DNA from 2 places in the Aminipila butyrica genome. Region 2 is predicted to be linked to the other one. Evidence: riboswitches for the same ligand, from Rfam matches in the RefSeq annotation. Region 2 holds a riboswitch; the other holds the start of a gene.
What was found. A riboswitch is a leader RNA that binds a small molecule or an ion and turns the genes downstream of it on or off. The one in region 2 is predicted to bind FMN.

Region 1: another riboswitch for FMN. It lies ahead of ribD (bifunctional diaminohydroxyphosphoribosylaminopyrimidine deaminase/5-amino-6-(5-phosphoribosylamino)uracil reductase RibD); the one in region 2 lies ahead of Ami103574_RS14390 (ECF transporter S component).

The regions. Positions count from the first base shown of each region.
Region 1 covers NZ_CP048649.1:2,304,958-2,308,370, forward strand. Annotated here, with positions in the region: gene Ami103574_RS10975 (riboflavin synthase) at 1-384, opposite strand, end outside; gene ribD (bifunctional diaminohydroxyphosphoribosylaminopyrimidine deaminase/5-amino-6-(5-phosphoribosylamino)uracil reductase RibD) at 405-1,511, opposite strand; FMN riboswitch at 1,727-1,857, opposite strand; gene Ami103574_RS10985 (hypothetical protein) at 2,100-2,255, shown strand; gene Ami103574_RS10990 (NAD(P)-dependent malic enzyme) at 2,321-3,413, opposite strand, start outside.
Region 2 covers NZ_CP048649.1:3,042,933-3,046,345, forward strand. Annotated here, with positions in the region: gene Ami103574_RS14385 (helix-turn-helix domain-containing protein) at 174-1,148, shown strand; gene Ami103574_RS14390 (ECF transporter S component) at 1,236-1,775, opposite strand; FMN riboswitch at 1,895-2,025, opposite strand; gene pepV (dipeptidase PepV) at 2,064-3,413, opposite strand, start outside.

The DNA.
Region 1 (3,413 bases), 740 kb from region 2:
GATGGCGGGGGGTGCAGAAATCTTAACCCAGGTGGCAATTTCGTCGACAGTCTGGCTGACAATCGTACCGGTACCATCAATGTGACCGGAGACGATATGACCTCCAAATCGGCCTCCTGCGGCCATAGCCCGCTCCAGATTGACGGTGCTCCCCAATTTTAACTGACCCAAAGTACTTCTAAAAAGGGTTTCCCCCATAACATCTGCCTCAAAGGTATTCGGCCCCAGTTCCCGTACCGTCAGACAAACGCCATTTACTGCAACACTGTCTCCCAGCCTTAAATCCTCTAACACCCTGCGCCCTTCTACCTCCAGCGCACAAGAATTTCGCCCCCTGGTGATTCGCCGGACTGTACCTTTTTCTTCAACAATTCCCGTAAACATGGAGTCCCTCCTCTCTTTACTCAAACATGGCCTGCCGCCTTGCTAACCTCCTGCTCAATCAGCAGGTCTTCTCCTAGTAAGGTAACCTTTTTTTTCCTTAAAAGGATACTGTCCGTCGGGCAATCCCGCCCCAGCCCTTCCACCGGTGTCAAAGCATTTCGCCCGCCTAAAATCTTTGGTGCGATATAAGCGTAGATATAATCCACCAATCCGCTGTTGAGGGCTTGGTAATTCAAGGTTCCGCCGCCTTCCAGCAGGACACTGTCTATTTCATTTTCCCCTAAGCGTTTCATTAGAGCGGCCAAGTCTACTCGTCCATCGCTCCCCGGCAGATACCACAGGGTGCAGCCTGCACGCCGAAGGGCTTCGGATTTTTCTTTGTCGTCAGAAGCCGTGGCCACATAGGTTTCAATGTCTCCGGCGGTAACTGCAATCTGGGAATCCAGCGGCAGCCTCAGCTGGCTGTCACAGATAATCCGCTTGGGATTTTTCGTATTTGGCAGACGACAGTCCAACCGCGGGTTGTCAGCCAGCACCGTCCCAATGCCCACCAAGATGGACGCATATCGATGGCGCAGCTGATGTACGTGCTCCCTGGCCACCGGGCCTGTAATCCACCGGGACAGGCCGGTGTGCGCCGCTATTTTTCCGTCCATGGTCATGGCGTATTTCATGGCCACAAATGGTTGCTTTTTCACAGCGTAATAAAAAAATACACGGTTTAGCTGCCTGCATTCCTTTTGTAAAATGCCTGAGGTAACCTGAATTCCTGCTTTCTGGAGAATAGAAGCACCCTTTCCAGCCACCAGGGGATTGGGATCTTCGGTGCCGATGACCACTCGGGCGATACGGCTTTCTAGAATTGCCTCTGTACAAGGAGGTGTTCTGCCGTAGTGGCAGCAAGGTTCTAAATTTACGTATAAGGTAGCTCCAGCAGGATCCTCCTTGCAGGCCGCCAGGGCCACCCGCTCTCCGTGGGGCAGCCCCGCCCGCTCATGGAAGCCCTGTCCAATAATTTGCCCATCCTTGACGATAACCGCCCCCACCATGGGATTCGGACTGGTCCAGCCTTCTGCCTTTGCCGCCAGTTCCAGCGCCAGCCTCATATAGCCTTCATCGTTTTCCATCTGACTCAATTTGCCCCCTCCTGCCAAAACTGCAATAAAAATACCCTAGAGAATTCTCCAGGGTATCTTGTAGATGAAGTAAGCTACCGAACCTTTGCTGCTGCAACAGCCTACACAAAAACAGATTGCAGAAGCAGCTCCGCTTCTCAGCTGCAATAAAAAACTCCGAAATGAAAAACATTTCAGAGCACTGTAAACAAACGCTGATAACTTGCGTATATCTTCTTTCATCCAGACTATACTGTCGGTATGGGAATCTAACCCATTCTGCCTGTCGGCTCGCGGACTCGTAGCACCTTCGCTCATTACCGCCGGTGAGGATTTTCACCTCGCCCTGAAGATTCTTATTTAATTTTCTTTAACACATTAAATTCTATCGCTTTTTACATTCAGTAAAAATATGATATACACACCATATCACATCAAAAGTTATTTTGCAATATACATTTTACATTTTCTCTCCTCCCTATATGACCTAAACTTGTTTCAGCTATGTCTGCCTTACCAACTCTGACAATAGTTGCATGCCGCTAATTTTTATATTTTCTACCTTCCTGTGCAAACTATAGTAGAAAGGATGGTGATTTTATGTTAAATGCTGATTCTCCTGTCAATAAAGATGCTTTCACCAAGAATGCTTTTGCAAATCTTAGTGCATCAAGTCATTCGGAGATTACTGCATTGGAACAGAAACTTCAGGAAAGTTCTGGAGAAAAGGTTGTTCTGATTGCATATCATATGTAAGATATTTGGCATCAGTAAATATTTGCTGATGCCAAGTTTTTTAGAGCCTCTCAGAGGCTTTTTTATTATAGTCGATTAATTCCCAGCCGCCGAGCTTCTTCCTCAACGGCACGAGCCACCGCCTGCGCTACCCTGTCATCGAAAGGATCCGGTATAATGTATTCCGGGCATAGTTCATCTGTTGAAATAACACCCGCTATAGCCTGCGCCGCTGCCATCTTCATGCTGTCTGTAATATCTGTGGCCCTTACTGCCAAAGCACCTTTAAACACGCCTGGAAATACCAGCACGTTGTTAATCTGATTCGGAAAATCGCTTCTTCCGGTACCCACAATGTATGCGCCCGCTTCCAGAGCCTCTTCTGGCATGATCTCCGGCGTCGGATTCGCCATCGCTAAAATAATCGGCTTTGTCTTCATGGAACGAACCATTTCCTGGCTGACCAATCCGCCTTTGGAAACCCCCACGAAAACATCGGCCCCCTTCATGGCATCTGCTAAGCTGCCTGTTTTTTTCTCTCGATTGGTAAGTCTGGCGATTTCCCCTTTGGCTCCTTCCTCTGGGGTAATGCCTTGACAGAGTATTCCTTTGCTGTCGCACACGATGATATCCCGAAATCCAGCATCTAACAACAGTTTTGTAATAGATATGCCGGCAGCTCCCGCCCCGTTCATAACAATGCTCAGGTCTCGCGGCTCCTGCCCTTTTAACTTGACTGCATTTATCAGCGCTGCGGTCACTACGATGGCTGTACCGTGCTGATCATCGTGAAACACGGGGATATCGCATAATTCTTTTAAGCGTCTTTCCACTTCAAAGCAGGCAGGTGCACCGATATCTTCCAAATTAATACCCCCAAAGCTTTTTGAGATTTTATAGATGACTTGCACCAGCTCATCCACATCCTTAGTATCTACGCAAAGGGGGAAGGCATCTACACCAGCAAACTCTTTAAATAGCACACACTTTCCTTCCATAACCGGCATACCAGCACTGGGACCGATATCTCCCAGTCCCAGAACTGCCGTGCCGTTTGTAATGACGGCTACCAAATTCGATTTTCTAGTGTAGTCATAAGCTTTGCTCTCATTTTTTTGAATCTCTAAGCAAGGCGCTGCCACCCCCGGCGTATAAGCCACCGCCAAATCCTCTCGGCTG
Region 2 (3,413 bases):
GGTTATCTTATGCTAACATTTAAAGGATATTATCATATTTCAAGAAGGTTTTCTATGCTTGTTTAAGTTATTTAGGTTCATATAGCAACCAATGTTTGCGTTGACAGCCCCACAGGCCTAATCTATAATGAACTAAAATAAACGGAGATTTTACAGCAGTAAAGGTTATTCTTATGCAAGCAATTATGAATGATATTTTAACGAAAAGCAGCTCACTTCCTGGGGTGACCCTTAGAAAAGGCCCAGACAGCAATGAACTCATCTTGCATACAGCAAATGGAGAGGGAAGGATGGTTTTTTATACTCTTTTTTCCGGAATACATTTAGCTTATATTAATGTTGAAGCTTTAAGCTGGCCCGAATCAGACACAAATGCTGAGTGTAAACCTTTACTGATTAATTATTGTGTCAGTGGACGAAGTGAATTGCTCTTAGTAGATAATACCTATATCTATATGAAGGGAAAGGATTTATCGGTTAGCAAACAAACCGCACAAAAAGAATACATTTTTCCAACCAAAAATTACGAAGGTCTAAAAATGTACTTTGATTTAGATTTAATTGATAAGGAGAGTAAAGACCTATTGCAATCTTTTGATATTGATATGAGAAAGCTTGAGCAGATTTATTGCAGAAATGGAAAAACCTATATTGTAGAAGGGACTAATAGAGTTGAAGGCATTCTCAAACGAATCTGGGATCTATCCGAACACCCCTCGATTTTTCATATGCGAATGTATGTGTTAGAATTAATCGATCTCTTGCTTAAAGACCCATTATATTCTTTAAGGCCTTGTACTTTTTATACAGGAGTTCAAGTTGAAATTGCAAAAAAAGCAGAAAACATTTTAATCACTAATTTGCATAAACATTATCCCATAAAAAAATTAGCAGAACGATTTTCAATCAGTGAAACAAGTTTGAAAAATTATTTTAGAGGCGTTTACGGGCAAAATATTTCAGTATATCTGCGTGAGTATCGAATGAATAAGGGCGCTCAACTCTTAGCTGAAACACAAAAACCAATTTCTGAAATATCCGCACAAATAGGATATACCAATCAAGGCAAATTCGCCGCGTTATTTAAACAGCAGTTTAATATGACACCACTAGAATATCGACGTGTAAAGCGATTAGAGAAGATTTAAGTTGTTTATAAGATGTTTTTGCTAGCAAACAGCCGCCTGTAGGCGGCTGTTTGCTTAATATGCTGGAATCTAAGAGACCGCTGCAACCTATCGGTGCAAAAAACCAGAGATACGCTTGTACAGGAAAAAGGTTATCACGGCGTTCAGCCCTGCCTTTACGACGTTGAAGCCGACAATGAAACCCATCACATCTTTGACTGCACTCACCGGCCAGCCGGTGAAAATAGGCGTAATAACCAGGTTAGCGCCCACCATGACCACCGTCATAACAAGGACCCCCACGGTCAGCGCAAGGGCTGCTTCTTTCTTGCCCTTTCGTCCTCGGTAAATAAACCCGGATGCCAACACGAAAGACCCTGTAGCCAACGTGTGCATGATGATGCCGTATATACCGCTGCCTGCACTGACCGTAGTGCCCTGAAGCACCGCCGTGACTACGGTCAGCAGAAGGCCTGCCATAGGGCCAAAGGCAAAAGTGCCGATGAAGATGGGGATGTCTGCCGGATCGTATTCCATAAAGGCTACCGCTGGGAATATGGGAAAATGTACAAGATATACTAAGACCACGGAAATGGCTACCAGCATACCCATTTTAGCTAATTTTACGGTTTTGTTTTGTGCTGTCATTTAAGTTCTCCTTTTCTTTCCAGTCGGGGTTCTCGCCGGACACATGAAAGCCCATACAAAAAACCCTGAGACTGCTCTCAGGGTTTGCTAAACTGAAATAGATGTCCATCCAAAGGACAAACCTGTTTCTTTCATCCGGACTATACCGTCGGTATGGGAATCTAACCCATTCTGCCTGTTGGCTCGCGGACTTGTAGCTCTTGCGCTCATTACCGCCGGTGAGGACTTACACCTCCCCCTGAAACATTCTTTATTATATTTTATTTGTTAAACAACAACATTATATACTTACTGCGCCAATCTGTAAATAGCATCCGCAAAAATTTTCGCATTTAGCACCAACTTGTCTACTTCCACGTACTCATTGGCTTGGTGGGACAAATCCAAATCACCAGGGAATACGCTGCCGAAAGCGACCAGATTTTCTGCGGCTCGTGCGTAAGTACCTCCACCGATGACCAGTGGCTCTCCTGTTTGATCTCCAGTGTGTTCCCGGTAGACTGCCATCAAGGTTTGAAGCAGCCAATCCTCCTTAGCTCGGTAGAGAGGCGGCTGGTGCTTCAGCTTAACAATGCCCATATTATATTGGTTAACTAGCGGCATCATGGCCTCATAGACCACTTCATCACTATAGGTCACCGGATAGCGGATATTAATTGTCAAAATCAAGGCTTCGCCGTCCAAGTCTACCTTACCTACATTGAATATCAGCTTTCCCGACTCGTGATCAGACAGGCCGCAGTCCATAGCGGTCCCGTCTAGTTCAAACCCGATATGCTGACGGTAAAACTGCACAAATTCATTTACATCATCGTTGATTATGTCAATTCGGCCTAAAAAATCTAACAGCAGCGAAATGGCGTTGAGGCCTTTCTCCGGCTCTGCTCCATGAGCCGATACTCCGCAGGCGGCGATTTCCAAGCTCTTTCCCACGCCCTTACAAGTCAGCTTGCCTCCATAAGCGGGCTTCCCTTCCTGCTCGCATTGCTCCGCCCGATATTTGGCCGCCAATTCTCGAACCTTATCGTAAGCCCCTGGCTTCTCCGAGCGAATAACAGCCCTGGCGTAATCTGCTACCGAGTTGGCCGCCGTGCCGCCGCTGAGGCTCCGAAGCTGGATTCCCTTGCCTACAGTCTTGCCAATCTTCTTGGCTAGCTGAAAGACCAGAATACCCTTTTCCCCTTGTATGGCGGGATAATCTGCATCCGGTGTAAACCCCAGGTCCGGGGCTTTTTCCTTCGACAGGTAATATTCCATGCCCTTCCAATTCGTTTCTTCATCCAAGCCAATGATTAGCCGGACCTTTTTTTCCGGCACAAAACCGCTTTCCTTTAAAGCTTTCATGGCATAATAAGCAGCTACCATCGGTCCCTTATTATCGAGGGCCCCTCTGCCATAAATCTTTCCACCGTCAAGAACCCCGCCGTAAGGGTCATAATCCCAGCCGGAACCTTCTGGCACTACGTCCAAATGACCCAAAATGCCCAACACTTGGTCACTGGTGCCGACAATCTGGCCTTCCTCGTCCAGCATATACCCGCCGAATTCCAAATGGCCGCCATAGTTATCCACGTTTTCCACCTCAAAGCCATCGGCCTGAGCCTTCTTCAACAGATACTGAAAGGCTTCGGCTACGCC